Regions from separate parts of the Clostridium sp. M62/1 genome, predicted to be linked through region 1. Evidence: a T-box and tRNA genes for the amino acid it is inferred to sense, from the RefSeq annotation. Region 1 holds a T-box; the other holds one or more tRNA genes.

Region 1 (4,856 bases):
TGTATTTTTCAGTTCGCCGGCCTGGCAGGCTGCTGCTGTGCCAGAGATGTGGTATGGAGCACTCAATGTAATGATGAATCTGGCAGGGCTCGGAGGGAGCCTGGCCAGTGTCTGGCTTTCCGGAAGGCAGGGAGAAAAAAGAGGAAGGGCAGTTGCTGTTTTCTGGGCTCTTGCTGTTTTCTCGTCTGCCGGATTGTGGGCTGCAGGGGAGAGCTTCTGGTGTGTACTGCTGTTCCCGGTTTTTCGGTTTGCAGCCCAGGGGTATCTGCCCTGCGAGCAGTCGCTGAAACTGTGCCATACAGGAAAAGCAGGAAAGGCAGCTTCCCTGTCAGCTTACAATCTGATTATATCCGCTGCAGGCATACTCCTGGGACCAGTGATAGGTGCCTGTACCAGACAGGGACTGTCAGGAGGCTTTTTTGCGGGAGGTCTGCTGCTTTTGACCGGCGCAGCGCTGGCAGCGGCGGTCTGGAGAAAAATATAGATGCAGGCTTTTGTGCTGCATCCCGGCTAGAGCCTTGACAGGACGGGGCAAGTGTGCTACATTTAGAAACAGCAAAAATACCGTGAAGAGGAGTAGTAGGCTTCTGGAATCATCAGAGAGCTGCCGGAGGGTGCGAGGCAGTTGGCAAAGGGAGCTGAACTCGCCTTGGAGTAGCCTGTTGAAGGGGAGTTTGTCTGTTCCCTGTGTAGGCAGAGCCGGGAGCCGCCCGTTACGCGGTGAGGAGAAAATGCCGTTTCAGTTTGCCCCTTGACCGGATGGATCAGGACAGCAGACAGGCAGATTCCCCCGTAAGAGCATGCAGACAGCATGAAATAGAGTGGTACCGCGCGAGAGGATCAAGCCTTGCGTCTCTATGCAGAACCAGCAGAGAGAGGCAGGGCTTTTTGTATTTCACAGGAAATGGATGTTTGTATTTCCATGAAAGAAAAAGATGGCAGGAATGGCTGCCGAGGCTCTGACCGGTCAGGTTCTGCACATAAAACAAAAGGAGGAAAATTCAGATGGCACAGTACAACCATACCGCCATTGAGAAAAAATGGCGGGAAAACTGGGCAAAGAACCCGATTAATGTAAATGACGGGAAGAAAGAGAAATATTACTGCCTGGATATGTTCCCATATCCGTCAGGCAGCGGACTGCACGTAGGACACTGGAGAGGATATGTAATCTCTGATGTGTGGAGCCGTTACCAGCTTCTGCGGGGCAAGTATGTGATTCATCCCATGGGATGGGACGCATTCGGCCTTCCGGCAGAGAACTATGCCATTAAGATGGGCGTTCACCCGGCAAAATCCACGGCAGAGAATGTAAAGAATATTAAACGCCAGATCAATGAGATTGCCGCAATCTATGACTGGGATATGGAGGTCAACACCACGGATCCGAGCTTTTACAAGTGGACTCAGTGGATTTTTGTGCAGATGTTTAAGAAGGGCCTCGCCTATGAGAAGGAGTTCCCCATCAACTGGTGTCCTTCCTGTAAGACAGGCCTTGCCAATGAGGAGGTTGTAAACGGTTGCTGCGAGCGCTGCGGAACTCCTGTCACCAAGAAGAACCTGCGCCAGTGGATGTTAAAGATCACAGATTATGCAGAGAGACTGTTAAATGATCTGGACAAGTTAGACTGGCCGGAGAAGGTTAAAAAGATGCAGAGCGAGTGGATTGGAAAATCCTACGGCGCTGAGGTGGACTTCCCGGTTGAGGGCAGAGAGGAAAAGATCACCGTCTATACCACAAGACCTGATACGCTCCACGGAGCCACCTTCATGGTGCTGGCACCGGAGCATGCGCTGGCAAAGAGCCTGGCTACAGATGAAACCAGGGAGGCTGTCGAGAAGTACATTTTCGATTCTTCCATGAAGTCCAATGTGGACCGTCTCCAGGATAAGGAAAAGACAGGCGTGTTCACCGGTTCCTACGCCATCAACCCGTTAAACGGGGCAAAGGTTCCGATCTGGCTGTCTGACTATGTACTGGCAGACTACGGAACGGGAGCCATTATGTGCGTGCCGGCCCACGATGACAGAGACTTTGAGTTTGCAAGGAAATTCAATATTCCGGTTATCCAGGTTATCGCAAAGGACGGAAAAGAGATTGAGAACATGACCGAGGCCTACACCGAGGCAAGCGGAACCATGATCAACTCCGGCGAGTGGAACGGAATGGAGTCCTCCGTATTAAAGAAGGAAGCTCCTCTGATGATTGAAAAAATGGGTATCGGAAGAAAGACCGTCAACTACAAGCTGCGCGACTGGGTATTCTCCCGCCAGAGATACTGGGGAGAGCCGATCCCGATTATCCACTGCCCGAACTGCGGAAACGTGCCGGTTCCGGAGGATCAGCTTCCGCTGACGCTGCCGGAGGTGGACAGCTACCAGCCGACAGGAACGGGAGAGTCACCTCTTGCAGCCATTGACGAGTGGGTAAACACCACCTGTCCGTGCTGCGGCGCGCCGGCCAAGAGAGAGACAAACACCATGCCTCAGTGGGCAGGCTCCTCCTGGTACTTCCTGCGCTATGTGGACAGCAAAAATGACAAGGAGCTGGTTTCCAGAGAGAAGGCCGACAAATATCTTCCGGTAGATATGTACATCGGAGGCGTGGAGCACGCTGTGCTTCACCTGCTGTATTCCCGTTTCTACACCAAGTTCCTGTACGATATCGGCGTGATCGACTTTGACGAGCCGTTCAAGAAGCTGTTCAACCAGGGAATGATCACAGGAAAGAACGGAATTAAGATGAGCAAGTCCAAGGGCAACGTGGTTTCCCCGGACGATCTGGTGCGCGACTACGGCTGTGACTCCCTGCGCCTCTACGAGCTGTTCGTAGGACCGCCGGAGTTAGATGCAGAGTGGGACGATCGCGGAATTGAGGGTGTTTCCCGCTTCTTAAACCGTTTCTACAACCTGGTTATGAGCAGCAAGGACAAGGACATCAAGGAGACAAAGGAAATGGTGAAGCTGCGCCATAAGCTGGTTTACGATATTGAGCAGCGCTTTGAGCAGTTCAGCTTAAATACAGTTATTTCCGGCTTCATGGAGTACAATAACAAGCTGATCGAGCTTTCCAAGAAAGAGGGAGGAATTGACAAAGAGACCTTAAAGACCTTCGTAGTTCTCCTTGCACCGTTTGCTCCTCACCTGGGCGAGGAGCTGTGGAGAGAGCTCGGCGGAACAGACAGCGTATTCCACAGCACATGGCCGGAGTGCGATGAGGAGGCCATGAAGGATGACGAGATCCAGATCGCCGTTCAGATTAACGGAAAGACAAGAGGTCTTGTGACACTTCCGGCTGACGCCGACAAGGAGTCCGCTCTCGCAGCAGGAAAAGAGGCAGTGAAGGATAAACTGACAGGCACAATCGTAAAAGAGATCTATGTGCCGGGCAAGATTATCAACATAGTAGTAAAGTAATTGAGAAAAATTTTTACAACAGAATACTTGCTTATGGGATTGCTGGTGTTCCATAAAAGAGAGCTTTGAAATATTGAAAAGTTTGCTTAAAACCAAGGTTTACAGACTTTTTTCAAAGGTAAGATATCCTGGAATACTGCAAAAGAAAATGGAGTAACTATTTCGAGGTAAAATGAGAAATGGCGTAGATAATGGAGACATTGTCTGCGCCATTTTTTAGAATATAACAAATGTATTTGATTATGCTTATTTTGAAAAGAGCATTGAACATAAAGGGGCCTGCTGGCAGAAAAAGCAAGTCTGCCTTTGCAATGGATTTATCAGATATGTGTAATTTCGCTTGCAGGATAATTAAAAAATGTATTCCTATCAGAATCTCAGTTCTGAAACAAGCAATGTTCATTGGTTTTCAGGGTGCTGAAATATTTTTTCAAATGTTAATATCACCTGCCTGCATCACCCGGCTGCCATATAACAGCTGTAAGTTTATAATGCTTCTGCAAATTGTTGCCATATGAAAGTTATTAATGTAAACTATACTTAATGAAGCTGTTTCCCGCAACAGTTTAAGAAATCATTTAATAAATTGAACTATGATGCAATAAAAACAATGAAAGAAATGATCAAATAGAAACATAGATTCATTCCTGCAGAACCAATGTTTTATACGCTTCTGCTCTGGAAGTCCGGAGGATGAGGGAGGGACGGGAACAATGAAGGAAAAGCTGGCAAAGCTTCCAGTCAATGAACACAAGATTTTTGATGTGGAATTATGGCTGGAACAAATGGCTCTTAAAGGTTTTTTTCTTACGGAGACGGTGGGAAGCTGGTGGTATTTTGAAAAGAGGGAGCCTGCTAGGGTCCTATACCGTCTGGCGCCTATAGATGGAAAGAAGGGAGAATGCGATGAAGCACGGCAGAAGGAGTACCTGAAAAACGGTTGGCGGTATGTAACGACTCACCGGACGCTGTATAACATTTTACGGGCAGATGATCCTGATACTGCAGAGTTTTACACGAATTCTAAGCTGCAGGAGATGGCTCTGAAATGGCAGGAAAAGCGGTTGATGACGGCGGCGGTGGCAACAGTGCTGTGCATTGGGGTCTTTTTGTTTAATATAAGAGATTTTCTTGCTGGTATTGTGAAAAGTCCATTTCTGACTTTGGCAGAGCCGGAGATGATCGCTCTTATAGGGCTCATGCCTTTGGCAGTTTTTCTGATCGTGAGGGTCGTGGAGAACTGGCGCTATACAAAAAATATGAGGAGGTTACTGGAAAAAGGGGTGTGCCTGGGTCCTGACGAGGAGCAGGTGAGAACGAAAAAATTCCCTCGGTGGTCTAAATATATATTCACATTGCTTGTGCTTCTGGCTGCTGTGTGCCTGTTTAGTTCCTGCGGACAGGGAGGCCCCGTGGCCCAGGAATTAGGCTATGGAGAT
Region 2 (4,856 bases), 1.7 Mb from region 1:
TCCAGCCCAAGGAGCTCTGCATACAGCTCATCCATGCTTCCCTCGAACTCCTCCGGAAAACAGAGTTCTTTTTTCAGAAAATCAAAAACCTCTGATTCACTCTGCATCTCCTTCATATTCACTGCAACAATCCGCATCTTTCTGTCCTTCCTTTCTATCTCAAACTGCTTTCTTACAGGTGGTTTCCCAATTAACAGCTCTCCTGTCAGCCGGGCATAATGCATCGTTCTTTCTGTCAGCCAGACATACATGCATCGTTCTCATATGAATCAGTTTTATTTATATAAATCACCTTCGTATTCATCAGCTTTGCATGCATCGGCTTCGTATGTCCCATTCTGCTTTCTGATTTGAGACCAGAATAACGAAGAGCGTCTGTTCATGCAATAATTATCCACCCGCATAGCGGGTGGTTTTTCCTTTTCGGGCATAGCCCTAATACCACTAGCTACGCACAAGTGCGTCTTTTTTTTGGCCTGCCAGCCACGCGTGGGGTTACTTGCTACCCGTAAACGGGTCACGCGGATCGAATAGACTTAACTGATCCATTTCCTGATCTTGTTTTAGCTGGTTGGCTATATATTTTTTTATTGCTACTGTGTCTTTTCCTACTGTATCGACATAGTATCCCTTACACCAAAACTCGCGGTTTCGGTATGCGAACTTCATATTTCCAAATCTCTGAAATATCATTAAACTGCTTTTCCCTTTTAAATATCCCATAAATCCCGAAACGCTCATTTTGGGTGGGATACTAAGCAGTAAATGTACATGATCTGGGCATATTTCTCCTTCTATGATTTCTACTCCCTTCCATTGACATAACGTCCTAATAATGTCCCTTATTGCTCTCTCTTTTCGTTAAAGAATACTTTCTCCGATATTTGGGGGCAAATACCACGTGATATTTGCAATTCCATTTTGTATGTGCTAAACTTTTTACGTCTGTATTTTGTTCTGACATGATACAGTCCTCCTAATGTGTTTTTATTTACGTAACTGGCAGGTCACGTTTTTATTATACACATTAGGAGTTTTTTTGTCTGAATACATCGCTAAAGCTCCTATAGAACCACGCGACTATCGCGTGGTTTTCCTGATACAAAAAAGGCACCTATCCGAAGATAGATGCCTCTGTCCGTGCGTGAGAAGATTCGAACTCCCGACACCTTGGTCCGTAGCCAAGTGCTCTATCCAGCTGAGCTACACGCACATCTGTTAGTGATTTGTTTCCCTAACAACGAATGTTATTCTACACCAGTTTTTTCAAATTGTCAACAACTATTTGAAAAATTTTTTATTCTCTGATCGATTCATCATATCCTGAAAAGGCACACTGCCATTGAGAACCGGAAGCCTTTACGTCAATCCGATTTTGTAGACCGGATATTCCCGCTCAAACCTGTACCCGAGGCGTCTGGCCAGATGGGCGGAAATTTCATTGTCCGCATCCCAGCTTGGATAGAGTCCTCTTTCCAGACACTTTAAAATCAGCGCAGCCCCACAGCTGGATGCCAGCCCTCTGTTCCTGTAATCTTTTCTTGTATCGATCTGTATTTCGATCCCCCCGGAATAGACAGTATATGAAGAAGCTCCTGCCACCAGTTCTCCCTTATACCGCACAGCCACTCCTATTCCTCTGTTTTTGTAATCCCTGTATCCCTTAAACTGTCCGCCCCAGTCGCATGCCCATGGCAGCCCGGCCGCCTCCCTGAAGGTCCTCTCCCCTATCTCCTCTATAGAGAATCCTTCCTCCAGTCTCGTTGCCATTTTTACCAGCTCTTCTATGGAAAAACAGTTTCTGTCCTTTTGAAAGGCATATCGGACCCGCCTGACCGCCCTGTCTCCATAAATCCGTTCGATCAGAAGCTCCCAGTCCCTATTCTGAGGAACCAGTATCTTAAAGCCTGCCTCATAGATATCTTTACTGTGGAGAACTAATTCTTCGCTCGCCTCCCCGCCATAAAAGCAAAAATCGGCAATATCCAGCTTAGCAGAGGCTATGTAAGGCTTTTCTCCAAGGCTCTTTCTCTTCCTTTCTTCGTGTCTCAAAACAGCATAGGCCCTTCCCATTTCCCCCTCCAGGCAGGACCATATCATGGTATCATCCCATCCCCAAAACAGATCGGCTGCTCTTTTCAGCCCGTTTCCTTTCAGCTCTGTCACCATTTGAACTTCTCCTCAACATTCATCTGCGTCTCAAGTATACAAAAAAAGCCTCAAATGCATCTCTGCACTTGAAGCTCTCTGTCGTGCCGCAGACCGGAATCGAACCGGTACGAAGTTTAACCCTCGCAGGATTTTAAGTCCTGTGCGTCTGCCAGTTCCGCCACTGCGGCTTTTCCCACATCTGTTTCTTTACAGATGAATGGTGCCTATAGGGCTCGAACCTATGACCCTCTGCTTGTAAGGCAGATGCTCTCCCAGCTGAGCTAAGACCCCAGATAAATAATATTTGGTTTTCACCAAGCGACCCGGATGGGACTCGAACCCACGACCTCCGCCGTGACAGGGCGGCGCTCTAACCAACTGAGCCACCGGGCCAGATCTTCAGTATTTTTGTTTTACACTTATTTGTTTTCTTTAGTTCAGTGTCAGTGGACCTTCGGGGACTCGAACCCAGGACCGACCGGTTATGAGCCGGTTGCTCTAACCAACTGAGCTAAAGGTCCAAATAAAAGAGCCGATGATCGGACTCGAACCGATAACCTGCTGATTACAAATCAGCTGCTCTGCCAATTGAGCCACATCGGCACATTTAATGACCCCAACGAGATTCGAACTCGTGTTACCGCCGTGAAAGGGCGATGTCTTAACCGCTTGACCATGGGGCCTTATCTAACTCCACAGCTTCCACTGTTTCGCTCCTAACATCTCGTAAATTTCGCTCACGCTCATCTACTTCGAATCATCAATAGGTATCAAACTCCCCCTGTTGGACTCGAACCAACGACACTGCGGTTAACAGCCGCATGCTCTACCGACTGAGCTAAGGAGGATTACTTCCCCCGGATTCTTTCTCTCCGGTATCTGGGGTATTCATACATACCCTCAAAACCACACATTGAACTTCCGCTTTTCCTTCTTCTTCCTACCTTCCATCCTTCCTACCCAACCTCTTGGTTAAGCCCTCGACCGATTAGTAACAGTCAGCTCCATGCATTACTGCACTTCCACCTCTGCCCTATCTACCTCGTCGTCTTCAAGGGGTCTTACTACTTGCGTATGGGATATCTCATCTTGAGGGGGGCTTCACGCTTAGATGCCTTCAGCGTTTATCCCGTCCCGACTTGGCTACTCTGCCATAGACTTGATAGTCTAACAGATACACCAGAGGTCAGTCCATCCCGGTCCTCTCGTACTAAGGACAGCTCCTCTCAAATATCCTACGCCCGCGCCGGATAGGGACCGAACTGTCTCACGACGTTCTGAACCCAGCTCGCGTACCGCTTTAATGGGCGAACAGCCCAACCCTTGGGACCTACTTCAGCCCCAGGATGCGATGAGCCGACATCGAGGTGCCAAACCACTCCGTCGATGTGAACTCTTGGGAGTGATAAGCCTGTTATCCCCAGGGTAGCTTTTATCCGTTGAGCGATGGCAATCCCACTTTCATACCACCGGATCACTAAGTCCTACTTTCGTACCTGCTCGACCCGTCGGTCTCGCAGTCAAGCTCCCTTCTGCCTTTGCACTCTTTGAATGGTTTCCGACCATTCTGAGGGAACCTTTGAGCGCCTCCGATACCCTTTCGGAGGCGACCGCCCCAGTCAAACTCCCCACCTGACATTGTCCCACTGCCGGGTCACGGCAGCTGGTTAGAAACCCAGTACCACAAGGGTGGTATCCCAACAGCGACTCCGACGAAACTGGCGTCCCGTCTTCTTCGTCTCCCACCTATCCTGTACATGCAGTACCGAATCCCAGTATCAAGCTAGAGTAAAGCTCCATGGGGTCTTTCCGTCCTGGCGCAGGTAACCAGCATCTTCACTGGTATTTCAATTTCACCGGGTGCATTGTCGAGACAGCGCTCAAATCATTACGCCTTTCGTGCGGGTCGGAACTTACCCGACAAGGAATTTCGCTACCTTAGGACCGTTATAGTTACGGCCGCCGTTTACTGGGGCTTAGATTCAAAGCTTCGGTTTCCCTAACCTCTCCTCGTAACCTTCCAGCACCGGGCAGGCGTCAGCCCATATACCTCACCTTACGGTTTTGCATAGACCTGTGTTTTTGCTAAACAGTTGCTTGAGCCTATTCTCTGCGGCCACCTTTCGATGGCACCCTTTCTCCCGAAGTTACAGGGTCATTTTGCCGAGTTCCTTAACAATGCTTCTCCCGCCGGCCTTAGGATTCTCTCCTCATCCACCTGTGTCGGTTTACGGTACGGGCACATATCACACAATAGCGGCTTTTCTCGACAGCCCCTACGGAAACTTCCCTACTTCTGTTCGGTACGCGTCACAGTCTCCTGTTGCCAGGCGGATTTGCCAGCCTGACCAGTCCTCTGCTTGCCCCGGTCTTTTCATTCCCGGGTTTTCCTCCGGTTCTGTGTCCCCACAGTTCTGATGATATGTGGTACAGGAATTTCAACCTGTTGTCCATCGACTACGTCTTTCGACCTCGCCTTAGGCCCCGACTTACCCAGAGCAGATCAGCTTTACTCTGGAAACCTTAGATATTCGGCCTGGAGGATTCCCACCTCCATCTCGCTACTCATTCCGGCATTCTCTCTTCTATACAGTCCACAGCTCCTTATCGGTACTGCTTCCTCCCGTATAGAATGCTCCTCTACCAATCCCTTAGGATTCCTAAGCTTCGGTGTTGTGTTTTAGCCCCGGACATTTTCGGCGCAG

The links. The T-box of region 1 lies ahead of leuS (leucine--tRNA ligase). A T-box ahead of a tRNA ligase gene usually reads a tRNA of that ligase, here a tRNA-Leu.
Region 2: it encodes a tRNA-Leu, which carries the amino acid that the T-box ahead of leuS (leucine--tRNA ligase) is inferred to sense. The anticodon was not compared.

Annotation. Positions count from the first base shown of each region.
Region 1 is NZ_CP085988.1:1,942,313-1,947,168, forward strand. It holds gene LK436_RS09130 (MFS transporter) at 1-484, shown strand, start outside; T-box leader at 558-860, shown strand; gene leuS (leucine--tRNA ligase) at 1,006-3,417, shown strand; gene LK436_RS09140 (DUF2812 domain-containing protein) at 4,131-4,856, shown strand, end outside.
Region 2 is NZ_CP085988.1:3,633,977-3,638,832, forward strand. It holds gene LK436_RS16835 (hypothetical protein) at 1-137, opposite strand, end outside; partial or broken gene tnpA (IS200/IS605 family transposase) at 496-964, opposite strand; tRNA gene LK436_RS16845 (tRNA-Arg) at 1,140-1,213, opposite strand; gene LK436_RS16850 (GNAT family N-acetyltransferase) at 1,360-2,169, opposite strand; tRNA gene LK436_RS16855 (tRNA-Leu) at 2,254-2,339, opposite strand; tRNA gene LK436_RS16860 (tRNA-Val) at 2,370-2,442, opposite strand; tRNA gene LK436_RS16865 (tRNA-Asp) at 2,471-2,544, opposite strand; tRNA gene LK436_RS16870 (tRNA-Ile) at 2,599-2,672, opposite strand; tRNA gene LK436_RS16875 (tRNA-Thr) at 2,682-2,754, opposite strand; tRNA gene LK436_RS16880 (tRNA-Glu) at 2,763-2,834, opposite strand; tRNA gene LK436_RS16885 (tRNA-Asn) at 2,927-2,999, opposite strand; rRNA gene LK436_RS16890 (23S ribosomal RNA) at 3,120-4,856, opposite strand, start outside.